DNA from 2 places in the Sporosarcina sp. P3 genome. Region 1 is predicted to be linked to the other one. Evidence: riboswitches for the same ligand, from Rfam matches in the RefSeq annotation. Region 1 holds a riboswitch; the other holds the start of a gene.
What was found. A riboswitch is a leader RNA that binds a small molecule or an ion and turns the genes downstream of it on or off. The one in region 1 is predicted to bind lysine.

Region 1 (6,656 bases):
ACTCGTAAACTCGTAGCCTACACCGTTACGCACTACGTTGACTGTCGCAATCGCCGCGGCTCCATTAGCCCTAGCCGTCACAAATACGGTACCGACTTTTTTGGCTGTGACGACTCCGCGCTGATCGACTTCTGCAATAGAAGGATCTGAAGAAGACCAGATGACCGTTTGATCCGTTGCGTTAACTGGATGAACTGTAGCGTACAGTGCGAATTTTGGTTCCGGCGTCGTATCCGTCACAGATGGAGAGTTCACACCAATCGCCAAGTCCATCGTTACTGCTTCAGCACTTAATTCCACGCTGTGCACTGGAATCTTTTGAGCAGGAAGCATTTGATGCACTCGTTCCAAGCTGAGTAAACCTGATCCGAAGTATAAAGATGTACCAGGTTCCGCCAAACGTGTTGCTGTAGCTTGCAGTATCTCTTTGATCTCTTGCGGTGTTTTTTCTGGTTGCAATGACTTTACAATAGCTGCCGCTCCCGCCACAATTGGTGATGAGAATGAAGTTCCTTCACCTACACCGTAATCCCCTTCATTTGTAGTCGTGAAAATAAACGTTCCTGGTGCTACTAAAGTCAAGTTTTCATTGTAGTTCGAGGACTTCACATGCTGATTACGTTGATCGGTCGAACCTACCGATATCACATGTTCATATGACGCTGGATAAAAAGGTCGATTATCTTCCTCTGCTTTATTACCAGCTGCCGCCACTACCGTGATGCCCGCTTGAATTGCACGTTGGATCGCTCGTTCTTCAATATCCGATTTTACCGGGCCGCCAAGACTTAGGTTGATCACGTCTGCCTTTAGCTTCACTGCATGATCAATGGCTGCGATAATATAGGACGTTTTCGTTGTCTGGCTAGCCCCGAATACTTTTAGCGGCAAAATTTTCACGTCAAAAGGACCTGCTATTCCTGAAACGCCCTCTCTATTACCGTACTCTGCAGCGATGATTCCCGACACCTTAGTTCCATGGCCGGTTTCATCACGCACATTACCATTATCATTATCATTATAGAAATTCTGTCCCCCTAGTTGAATTCGCTTCTGCAAATCTACATGTTGCGTATCAATACCTGAATCAATTACCGCTACAGTTACGTCCTTCTTCTGTTCAGACACACGTGACCAAATCGTTTCTGCACCTACACGTGGGAGCCACCATTGTTCCACAATATACGGGTCATTGGAAGATTCAGCTGCCAAGTGTCTTTCAACATTTGCTTCTATAAGTAAAACATTCGGATCTTCCTGAAGTTCACGTCTAAGTGTTTCTGCGTCTATACCTTCCTTTACACTCCATAACTCCACGTCAGAAGAAATCTTCTTACGCACTTCCACTCGCCCTTCTAGTTCCTCACTAAAAGTCATGCGAGCGTCTTCCGCATATTCCACTAGCCACTCGGTAACTGGTGATTGTGCGTGACTATGTATGGGTTTACTCGTAATGAATCCAAAAAATATCGATACTAACAATAAAATAACCAAACTACTTTTCTTCATAACATTCCCCTTTCCTCATTCATTGGCTCAATCAAAAGAATGACTATAGTCCATGTTACCCCGTGACGTTCAATAGAACTAGAGTTAATTCCATTTTAATGAAAATTACAGAGAGCCATCTGCTGTTTATAAAAATTAAAAAGTATTGGTTGCATTTCTCACGTATACCAAGTAAAGTAGGGGTTAATTAAACTTTCACTTATTTCGATTATTCGGAAATAAGGATAGAGGCGCAAAAACCATTAGTACACAATCGGAGAATCATGAGGTTCTGTGAAGATTGTCGAAAGGGGAATTTGCCGAAGCGGTGAGATTCTCATGATCTCTAAGCTGATCCTGGACTGAACAAGTGCAGGATTGTCATATAGGAGACTATATGGTGGGCTATCTCGTGCAAAGAAATAATTCATTATTTCAACGCAACAGCGAGCCCTCGTTGTTGCTTTTTGCGTTCAATTACGTTTCGCCCCCACCTCTATGTTTTTTAATAAAATGATAGGATGTGGAGAATAATGAATTTCGGATCAATTATGACAGCGATGGTTACTCCGTTTGACGAAAGAGGAGACATCGATTACCCAGCAACACAACACTTAATCAATCACTTACTAGCCAATGGAACAGATGCGTTAGTCGTCGCAGGTACGACAGGTGAATCCCCTACGCTTACTGCGCAAGAGAAAGTGGAATTATTCAAGTTTACCGTACAAACTGTTGCAGGCCGTGCACCGGTTATTGCCGGGACAGGAACAAACAGTACAAGAGAATCGATCGACCTAACGATCCAAGCAGAAGAAGCTGGCGTTGACGGCATCATGCTTGTCGTACCATACTATAATAAGCCGTGTCAGGAAGGGTTGTACCAGCACTTCCAGACGATCGCACAAACGACTACATTGCCAGTCATGCTCTATAACATACCGGGACGTAGCGCAGTAAATATGTTGCCTGAAACGATTATCCGATTAGCTAATAACGTTTCGAATATTACGTCCGTCAAAGAAGCAAGCGGTAATTTAGACGCCGTTGCAGCTATTATCGAACATACCGGAGACGACTTCTTTGTCTATACAGGTGATGACTCGTCTACACTTCCTGTACTGGCTATTGGCGGCACAGGCGTCGTATCGGTTTCCGCTCATATTATAGGCAATGAAATGCAAGAAATGGTGCGTCACTTCAAAATGGGCAACACAAAGCAAGCGGCTACGATCTACCGCGGCCTATTGCCCATCATGAAAGCGATGTTCGCTGCTCCAAACCCTTCACCTACGAAGGCTGCATTGAACTTGACAGGCGTACCGGTTGGCGGTGTTCGTTTACCCATGATTGCGTTGCCTGACGAACAAGTAGAATCATTGAAAGACCTTCTAGCTCTTCGTAATCAATCCGTAGTCGGACTGTGAGTAATAAAATAGAAGCTGCACCGAGAAGACCTAACGATACAGTCTTTTCGGTGCAGCTTTTATATTCACTTCTATTAATAAAAGACGTAGTTACCGCTTAGGCATCCTGCAACTGACGCCATAAAATCTTCCCACTACTCGTAGTTGGGAAACTATCACGGAACTCGACGATCCGTGGATATTTATAACTCGCCATCTGCTCCTTCGACCATTCGATAATCTCTTCGCCAGTTACTTTTCCTTTATACCCTTCATCCAAAATAATGAGTGCTTTTACGGTTTCACCACGCACTTCATCAGGAGACCGAACGACACACGCCTGCTGAACCGCTGGATGTTTATATAGAATCGACTCCACTTCAGTCGGCCATACTTTAAATCCAGCCGCATTGATCATCCGTTTAACGCGGTCTACGATAAAGAAATAGCCTTCGTCGTCCATTCGTACAATATCGCCCGTGCGGAAAAATTGTTTACCGTCTAGCAGTAGATGGCTCGCTTTCGTTTCTTCTTCTTGATTATAATACCCTTTAAACATTTGAGGCGCATGGACCACTAGCTCGCCTTCCTCTTCTACTCCGAGTTCTTCTCCAGTCGTCGGATCAATAATACGGGCATCTACACCGAATGCAGGAATACCAAGACATTGCAATTTAGGTCGATTCGGTGGATTGAAATGAGTATGCGACATCGTTTCCGAGAGACCGTACCCTTCTACATAATCAAGTCCCGTTCGTTGTCGGAGTTTTTCACCCACTGCAATAGGAAGCGTTGCCCCTCCGCCACCGACTATCTCTAGAGAGGAAATATTGTAATCGGCGAGCTGAGGATTCGCGAGGAAATCAATCAGCATCGTACTAATATTGATCCAGTGGCTGACTCGGAAATGCTCAATCGCCTTCATCGCATAATCGCGATCCCATCTCGTGAGAATCACCGTATTACTCCCTGCCAAAATAGGATTCAGCGCACTGTGCGTCAGTCCTGTTACATGGAATAAAGGCAAACTTGTCAATACCACCGTGTCTGGACCCATCGTCATCCAATGATACGAACCTGTCGTATTGGCCTGCACCGTACGATTTGTATGGATACAGCCTTTTGGCGCTCCAGTTGTTCCTGATGTATACGGAATCATCGCCATATCGTCACTCTCACCTGTGTAGGCTGACGGGATGTTAGCTGCATGTAGCGCAAATTTCCACGAAATAGTCTTCGCTAGTTCCTTAGCAGGCGCCTTTACTTCTGCAGGTATTTCAGCTAATGCTTTTCCTTCATTAATATAATCCGAATAAGCAGCAGAAATTACGGTTTGAAGTGTCGTCGTACCTATTAGCGGCTCTAGTTTCGGATACAATTCCTGTCCGATAAACGCCAGTCGAATGTCTCCGTCTTCCAAGAAAAACTGCAAATCTTTCGTCGTACTCATCGGATTGATCGCGACAACGACTGCCCGCACGCGCAATATTGCAAATAAACTCACGAGAAACTGTGGCGAGTTTTGCATAAGTAGCAAAACACGATCCCCTTTTTTCACTTGGCACTCGTGTTCAAGATAGCCTGCCATCTTCTCTGTTTCGTCCAGTAATTGACTGTACGTTGCGGATCCTCCATAAAATTCATAAGCAGTTTTGTTCGGATATTTCTTCGCAGTGATCGCCAAATTATCATAAATCGTTGTTTCAGGTAATGTAAGAGATTTGGCAATACGCGGCGGCCAAAATTCAAAATGAGCTGTATGTTTCATTCAATTCACTCCTCAACTATTGTATACGCTTACAAACGGATCACAGACAACTTCATGACCAGACAAATATGGTGCGACTTCAAGCTTTTCTTTTTGACTGACGAAATGCAAATCCTCGCTTACTCCCATTTCCAGCATTGCGCTGCCTACCTGTGTTTGTGCAAGTACTATTTCACTTTGATCCTTCTGGCTATCGTAAAACAACTTGGCTCCGAGCGCACTGTCCGTTAATTGAACAGCATTCTCTCCTGCTAGCTGAATGAGTTCAGATAAAAAGTACCCTGCACCGTAGAAGTCTTCTAAGCAAAATTGATTGGCAGATCCTGCACAAGTGAGTAAAATCGTTTCATCTTCATATTCTTCATACACTTTTCGAGCTACTGCTGGGCTATTCAATAATGATGCAATCCATACTTTACGCGCAGCTGTAGCCTTTCGGATCGCCACTGTACCGTTAGTCGTTCGCAGGATCAACGTTTTATCCGCGACCTTTTCTTGAAGGGCTAGCGGTAACGGATAGAAGAACCCATCAATTGGCAAGCCGTTCCACTCACCCGCCATACAATAGTCATCAGTCGACAAGCTTTTTGCAATCTCATGCGCTTCCTCTTCATCAGCTACCGGAATGACTGCCCGTGCTCCAAACGACAGGCAGGCAGAAATCGTAGAAGTCGCTAATAACACATCAAAGACGACAACTGTTTTCGACGTATCGAGCTTCGCCTCATCCAACTCTTCTTTCTTAAAAAGCAAATGAATCTTCACCCTGTCACCCCTTACTTCCTAGCGCTAAGTAACGCGTACTGAATTAAATTTTCAACAAACACATGGAAGTGAGCAAAGCGTTGATCTTGCGTTTGTCCTTTTTTATAGCGGTAATAAATCTGCTGGCAAATGACGGCTAATTTGAAGTAGGCAAACGTCAAATAATAATCGATCGAGCTGACATCACGTCCGCTCTTCTCTGCATAGCGTTGGATAAATTCATCTCTTGTGAAAAACCCTTCCATCACTGTAACGGGTGGTTTACCCAGTCCTTTTTTCAGCATTTCGGGATCATCTGCCTGTATCCAATAACTCATCGCAGCGCCCACGTCAGCGAGTGGATCGCCTACTGTCGTCATTTCCCAGTCAAACAACCCCGTCATTTCGGAATAGTCTTCTGAAAACATCGCATTGTTTAATTTATAATCGTAATGAATTATCGTAGGCTCTGCAGACGCTGGTACATGACTCTTCAAGTACTCAGTCAATTCATCCAGGCCTTTTACTTCATTCGTTTTCGCACGTTCATAGCGCCCGATCCACCCGGCAACTTGCCGCTCCATAAAGCCTTCAGGTTTCACCATATCCACTAACTTCGTCTTCTTATAATCTACTTGATGCAAACTGACCAATTGTTCTACTAGTAATTCAGAAATCTTGCGGCCGAGTTCAGGCGTATAGGCTGTGTCGTCAGGAAATTCCGTGTCTAGCACGATGCCATTTCGACGTTCCATAATGAAAAATGGACTTCCGACAATCTCTTCATCGCTAGAAAATACATATGGTTTTGGAGCTGCTTTAAAATACGGATGCAAAGTCGATAAAATTTGATATTCTCTCTCCATATCATGTGCTTTCGGTGCAACTGGCCCTAGTGGCGGTCTACGCAACACTGCTTCCCATTCATTAATTCGCAGAAGATACGTTAAATTCGAATGCCCCGCACTAAACTGGCGAATGTGTAATTCCCCTTCTGGCGCTTCTGGAATATGATCATGAATAAAGTGTTGTAGCTTCTCTTTATTCAATTCTTCTCCAGACCGTACGTCAATTGTTATAGCATTCTCCATAGTACATCCTCCTTTTCATACTAACCAGTAGGTATGTTGTGCATAAGCTGATTTCTCAGCTTAGCGCGGAATGATTCCTTCAAGTAAAAGACTAGAAAATAGTTCAATCAATTCATCCGCAGACATATTCCCTTTTGGATTGAACCAGTTGTAGCTGTA
Region 2 (6,656 bases), on a different contig from region 1:
AGCCCTACCATAGCTCCGTCTAGTGTGATTGCACGGATGACGACGAATAAGAAAAGTAAGAATAGTACAGGTATAAATATCCGATTCGCCAACTCAATCCCTTTCTTGACTCCACCAAGTAGGATAATGTAACAAATGACCCAGACGAGCAACAATGGCAATGCCACGCCTCCAACGAGTCCTCCGACTTCTCCAGGATTATCCGCTAAGTTCAAGACGTCCCCGAAGAAGAATGCTTCTGGATCTTTCCCCCAGGATAAGCCAAATGAATAGACCGTATATTTCATAGCCCATGCGATGATGGCAGCATAGTAAGTAGAAATGACGAAAGATACAAAGATCCCCCACCAGCCTAGAAACTCCGTCTTTTTCCCATTCAGCCGGAAAAATGAAAGTGGAGCAGATCCACGATATTTATGACCAATTGTAAATTCCATGATCAAAATCGGGATACCAGCTGTTAAAAGGGCAAATAAGTACGGGATAAAAAATGCGCCGCCTCCGTTTTCATACGCAACATAAGGGAAGCGCCAAATGTTTCCGAGCCCTATAGCTGAACCGACCGCGGCCAGTATAAAACCTGCTCTCGTTCCCCACTGTGAACGATTTTCCATACAACTCACCTCTTTTTTGTTATTTTACAAAACTTATTACATTTCGATTTATTCTGATAACTATAGTTCTGTACATTTAGTATAAACAGCCTAATTAGAGATGTCAAAACAAATTTAGACTAAGAATGAAGTAATTATCACTCTTAGTCTAAAAGGTAAACTATGCTATTTGTTCTACGCGTTTCTTTCCTTTGACACTCAAATACGTAAATAAAACTATTAAAGTAATAATAACAGCTACTAAACCGATCCAGACAGACCCAGTTAGACCGAGAACGACATACCCAATCACTGCTACACTCGCTGCGACAAGCGCATAAGGCAACTGTGTGGAGACGTGATCCATGTGGTTACAACCCGCTCCAGTAGAAGATAGGATCGTCGTATCGGAAATCGGTGAACAGTGATCTCCGAATACCGCTCCTGCGAGTACTGCCGCCAATGCCGGCAACAATAATTCAGGTGCCGCATTAACCATGATCGTACCTGCAATCGGCATTAAAATACCGAAAGATCCCCATGAGGTACCTGTCGAGAACGCCATTAATCCTGCTAATACGAAGATCAATACCGGAAGGAAGCTGACAGGAATATTCATTCGTTCTACCATCGTAGAAAGGAATAGACCCGTATCTAGCGAAGCTATTAAGTCAGTCAATCCCCAAGCGAAGATTAAAATAAGAATCGCAGGCATCATGGCCTTTATTCCGCTAATGAACGCGCGCCCCATCCAGGACACACTGGCTGTTTCGTTTTTCTTCATTTGTAAAATATATAACAACATCGCCAGCAATGTAGCCGTTACACCACCTATTACTAACGAGAATGGTACATCGGTATTTTCAAAAACAGCCCAAATATCGAAAATACCCGCTTCTTTATAGCCTGTATAAATCATCATACCGAGCGTTACCACAATCAACGTGACGATCGGTGCAACCAAATCGCGAACTTTCCCGTGCATATGCTCTGGGAATTCTTCTTTCAATTGACCGGGGATTTCTTTGCCTTGGTCATATAGCTCGCCTTCATTCATTGCGCGATCTTCATGTTTCTTCATTTCAAAGAAGTCATTATTCGTCCAAGCGAAGAAGAAGACCATCGACAATGTGGCAATGACATAGAAGTTCATCGGTGCCATCAAGACGAAGGCAGTTAATGGTGAATAGCTGACTGCTGCTGTCGTACCTAAAATAAGTGCAAGTTGTCCAATCAAGAACGCACCCCAACTAGAGATGGGGGATACGACACAAATGGGTGCTGACGTAGAGTCAATGAAATACGCCAACTTCGCACGAGAGATCTTATGCTGGTCCGTGATCGGTCTGGCAATCTGTCCAACTGCTAATGAATTGAAATAGTCATCCACGAAAATGGCAATTCCCAGCCCCATCGTCAACAGCTTCGCCCCACGTTTTGTACGGATGCGAGTGACTGACCAACGTGCAAATGCGGCACTTCCTCCAGATAGACTGACAAATGCAGTAATGACACCTAATAATAATAAAAATAACATAATGAATATATTGTATGTATTGAGCCCGCCATCATAAAAAGAAACTGTCATGGCCCTCCATACACCTTTTACTGTCTCAAGCGGAGCAAAGTTCGCTATAAGTAAAGCGGCTGTAACAATTCCTGCTCCTAATGATAATAATACTCTCCTCGTCGCTAACACCATCACGATGGCGATAATAGGAGGCAAAATAGAGACCCACGATCCGATCATTGTAATTCCTCCTCTTTCTAGTTGCTAGATGATACCGAAATGCAGAAGATCTTTCGAAGAGTAGAAAGCCTATAGTATCCTGTAATTCCTTAATTTCCCGATAAAAAAAGCCGCCCCCACAGGTAATACCATACGTGTAGGGGTCGGCCAACCAATTCATCAAGCAACACATGAATAAATCGCAGTACAATTGGCTACTGTAGCTCTCCATACATTGATCAGTGTATGACAGTGTCATTCCTCTTCGAAATGACCCCAACTTGAGAAGCAGACTCTTCTCAAACTTCGGCATTGCCTCCTTTCGCTAACGGTCATAGATGTCACTCTCTCGCTAGGTACTTATAAACAATGCAGCCTCTACGTAAGTCTCGATATTCTTCTGTTCTCAGTGTAGCAATAATCGACAACGTTCACAATACCTTTTACTCCTTCTTTTCAAGCGGCACTTCGATTTGCGCTGGCGTTTGCTCGCCTTTCGAATAAATTTGCGGTACCTTCCCTCTAATCAAACCAATCGCAATCGGTATTTTCTGTTCTACTACGCTCCTGCTTGTAGCTAGCGGGACGATAATCTGCACATTGACTTGTAACATTAAATACACTTCTACATACGCGTTATTGATACCAAATTCACGAATATCCGTTTCTACTGTTGCATGTACATCTCCAACGACGTGGAAGCGGATCGGGATTTTTGGCCCCAAGTTACCGAGTAACGGAATATTCGCCGCTTGCCCAATCGGGACGAAAAAGACAATCCCTTGTTCTTTTTCCATCTGATCGGGATTATACTCGAGATCTCCGAGTGGCGGTAACATATCTAAATCTCCGCCCTCTGCACGTTCTAGATGGTTTTCTACGAGCTGATGAATTTCTGACATGACCTGGCTAATGATTTCCGAGTTAAACTTGGTCGTCACCGTATCTGTCGTATCATCGGGGACGTTTTCGATAATTTCATTGACATCGTAAACGCTGGTGGACCGGTTGTTAATAGCTTGACTGATGACGTGGCTGGCTATTTTTTGCGTTTGTACTTCAGCATATTGTGTGTAGATTGGCGTTAGCTGTTTATTAACCGTATAGAAAAACATCGCCACTCCCACCAAAATGCCCGGGATGACAAAGCGCAGTATGATTTTGCCATAATTATTTCTCTTTGGCCGTTTTTGATTTGTATAAAACCGCATACAAACGCCTCCTACTTCACATTATGCGAAATAGGAGGCGTACATAACTAGCGTTCATTGAAATATTTTCTTCCATACCAACCGAGAATATCGCGAAGCATTTCTGGCATAATGTATTCTTTCTTCGCTTCTTTTAGTACTGGATAGAAAAAGCCAAACGTGAACATATCCAGTGTTGCCAATGTATACATCTCACCTGGCTCCACTAAACGGTTTCCCGCGAATAATTGTCCGTCGGTGTTACGGTATAAGTGCTCATGTATCATGCTGCCCATCAGTGTGCCACGAAAACCAAGACCTTTTATCGGAAGTTCTGTCCACTTTGGATCAAGTGACTGCTCGTAAACCGTCAACAAATCAGTACCATCCAAATGAATCAGGCACGGATTGATCGGATGAGGCAATAATGAATGCAAATCCCCTTTCGTCACCCAACCTTTATCTAAGCTACCAAGGAATATCCCTGCGTTGAATAGTGCACAGTCGGCATCCAAATACGTTAGTAACGCACGGCCAAACAGCGAGGATAATGGACTGTCGCCTGTTAGACGCTGTGGTAAAGGTGAAGGGTTATAAAATACTGGAACTTGCAAAGTTGCTTCTCCTTTAGCAAATAAGGAATTCACTTCTTCTATATCCTCTTCTGTCATTTCCATTCGTTGTGTCGAAAAAACTTCTGCTTGCATATGAACGACTTGACCTGTTATCCGGTCTATATCGACTTGAACATGACCGACATAATGACCGAACTTTTCTGCTGCCGCAAGTAATGTGTCGTCAATCCACTCGCCATTCGGCAATAAGTGGTGGGTGTGTGCGCCTAAAATAACATCGATCTCTGGGCATTGCGCAGCCAATAGACGATCTTGATTGATTCCTAAATGAGAGAGACAAACCATGACATCGCATTGAGGACGCAAGTTGCGTGCCACTTCCTGCAATGCTGCGTGCGGTTCAGCTACGCTCCAGCCAAGTTGTTCATAAAAAGCGTAGTATGGCGCTGTGGCCCCTATGATACCAATACGCACACCTTCTGCAGTCTCCAATACTTTAGATGTCTTCGCCCAGTAGGGTAGCTTACCCTCTACTTCCATCAGGTTGCAAAGCACTACATCAAATTTCGCATCTTCATATACTCTATTCAGCGCTTCCTTAGACATAGTGATTCCTTCATTGTTTCCAATGGTCACTGCGTCATATCCTGCTTGATTTAATAATTCAATATTTCCTTTACCTTCTGTTCCCTCGGTAAATGGATGAGATCGATCAATATGGTCTCCAATATCAAATAAAAAGTAACTCTCTCCATCGGCTTCAGCTTGTTGCTTGCGCTGCTGAAGAAAATGATGGATTTGCGGCCAGTTTTCGAAATGACTATGGATGTCATTCGTATGGTAAATGTGAATCGTCGCTACCGTTTCTTTCATATGTGTCAACCCCAAATCCCCTCATAAATGGAACGTAGTCCAAAGACGAGTAAAATGATGCGTATGACTAAAACTAAAGTATCTGATTTCATTTTGCTATTTAAGTAGGCACCAAGCATTCCACCGAAATAGGCGCCTGGCACGACAGGAATCGTATAGAGCCACGGCACATGACCGAGCGAAATATGCGAAATCGAGTTGACGATTGCTGATAAGAACACCATTAGCATCGATGTCGCGACCGCTACGTGCGGTGGGAACAAGAATAATAAAATCATAGCTGGCACGACCATCGTCCCGCCACCTATTCCGAATAACCCCGACGTAAATCCAATGAATAATGCCAATAGGATGGCGAACCAAATCGGGTATCCGTAAATATGCGTTTGTCCTTGGGGGTCTGTGAACTTGATTTTCTTCCCATTGTCTACGAACCATTTAATCGGCTTCAAATATTTTCTCGTTAGTAACAGTGTAGATAAAACGATGAGCAATATACCAAAATATAAATTAAATGATTGCAAACTTACGTTTTTATTGACCAACGCACCGAGTACGATACCTGGTATACTAGCAGTAAAAAATAGAAATGCACTGCGGTAATCAATCGTCTTCACTTTCATATAGGACAGTGTCGATCCAAGTCCATTCGCAATCATCATGATCACCGACAGACCTACTACGCTTTGCGGAGTGATATCCGGAATCATGCCTAGATTTAAACCGATAAACAATGTGACAGGAACCAAAATCGTTCCGCCGCCAAGACCGGCAATCGAACCGATAATGCCGGACGCTAGACCAATCAAGGCGAGTACTACAAATTCCATTACTGGTCCCCCTCAAATAAATCCATCTGCTTGGTGAGAGGCTGACCGTATTCTATGCCAAGTAATCCTGCAAATTGTTTAGCATTCTTTGCTGCATGCTGACCAGAGTTATTATTAAAGATGACAAACACTTCTTCTGTCTGCTTCTCAAGATGGGTGACGATTTCACTCATGCTCTCTAATTCTTTTTCATTGTAATCATACAGATAGCGGACTTTACGCCATGCTTTACTATCGCCCATCGTATTGACCCAACCTTGATCATTGCGCCCGTGGAGACGTAGCAAAACTCTCGGATTGGTCGCAACCGGCACAAGTGGTACACTGCCGTCCCCAACTTGCGGCTCATCACAGACCACATGAATGATGTCCAAGCTTTTTAGAAAGTCGAGTGTTTTCTCTCGGTAAGCTTGCGAATACCATGTTTGATTGCGAAACTCTACAGCAATAGGCAATGGTTGTAATTGCTCATGCACATAGCGAATGCGATCCACATTTTCCTTCTTACAATCAAACCACGGTGGAAATTGTACAAGGACCATCGCCAGCTTCCCAGCTTCAACAAACGACGTCATCGATAGTTTGAACAGCGAGAACATCTCCTCTTCGGAATCATACGGGAGCTTCCCACGCTGATGACCTGTGATGCCCTGATAGGCTTTTACGATGAATTGGAAATGAGCTGGTGTTTCCACTGTCCATTTATCCATTACTTTTTTCGACTGGATCGCATAAAACGTCGAATCCAGCTCAACGATCGGAAAATGCTTACTATAATCTATCAGTTTTTTATTCGCGACTGTATTTTCATTATATAGGCTTGGATGGTCTCCCCACCCTGTCAGGCCAACATGTATCATGGAAAG

Region 2: linked by a shared signal. The riboswitch ahead of CSV61_RS11160 (Na+/H+ antiporter NhaC family protein) and the one ahead of dapA (4-hydroxy-tetrahydrodipicolinate synthase) in region 1 are both predicted to bind lysine.

The regions. Positions count from the first base shown of each region.
Region 1 is NZ_PDZE01000005.1:283,836-290,491, reverse strand. It holds gene CSV61_RS08875 (S8 family peptidase) at 1-1,509, opposite strand, end outside; lysine riboswitch at 1,727-1,904, shown strand; gene dapA (4-hydroxy-tetrahydrodipicolinate synthase) at 2,022-2,915, shown strand; gene CSV61_RS08865 (long-chain-fatty-acid--CoA ligase) at 3,013-4,662, opposite strand; gene CSV61_RS08860 (2-phosphosulfolactate phosphatase) at 4,675-5,427, opposite strand; gene CSV61_RS08855 (phosphotransferase family protein) at 5,439-6,497, opposite strand; gene CSV61_RS08850 (TetR/AcrR family transcriptional regulator) at 6,558-6,656, opposite strand, start outside.
Region 2 is NZ_PDZE01000008.1:34,521-41,176, forward strand. It holds gene CSV61_RS11155 (sodium-dependent transporter) at 1-614, opposite strand, end outside; gene CSV61_RS11160 (Na+/H+ antiporter NhaC family protein) at 775-2,343, opposite strand; lysine riboswitch at 2,536-2,711, opposite strand; gene yunB (sporulation protein YunB) at 2,766-3,533, opposite strand; gene CSV61_RS11170 (bifunctional metallophosphatase/5'-nucleotidase) at 3,581-4,960, opposite strand; gene CSV61_RS11175 (sulfite exporter TauE/SafE family protein) at 4,966-5,790, opposite strand; gene CSV61_RS11180 (DUF72 domain-containing protein) at 5,790-6,650, opposite strand.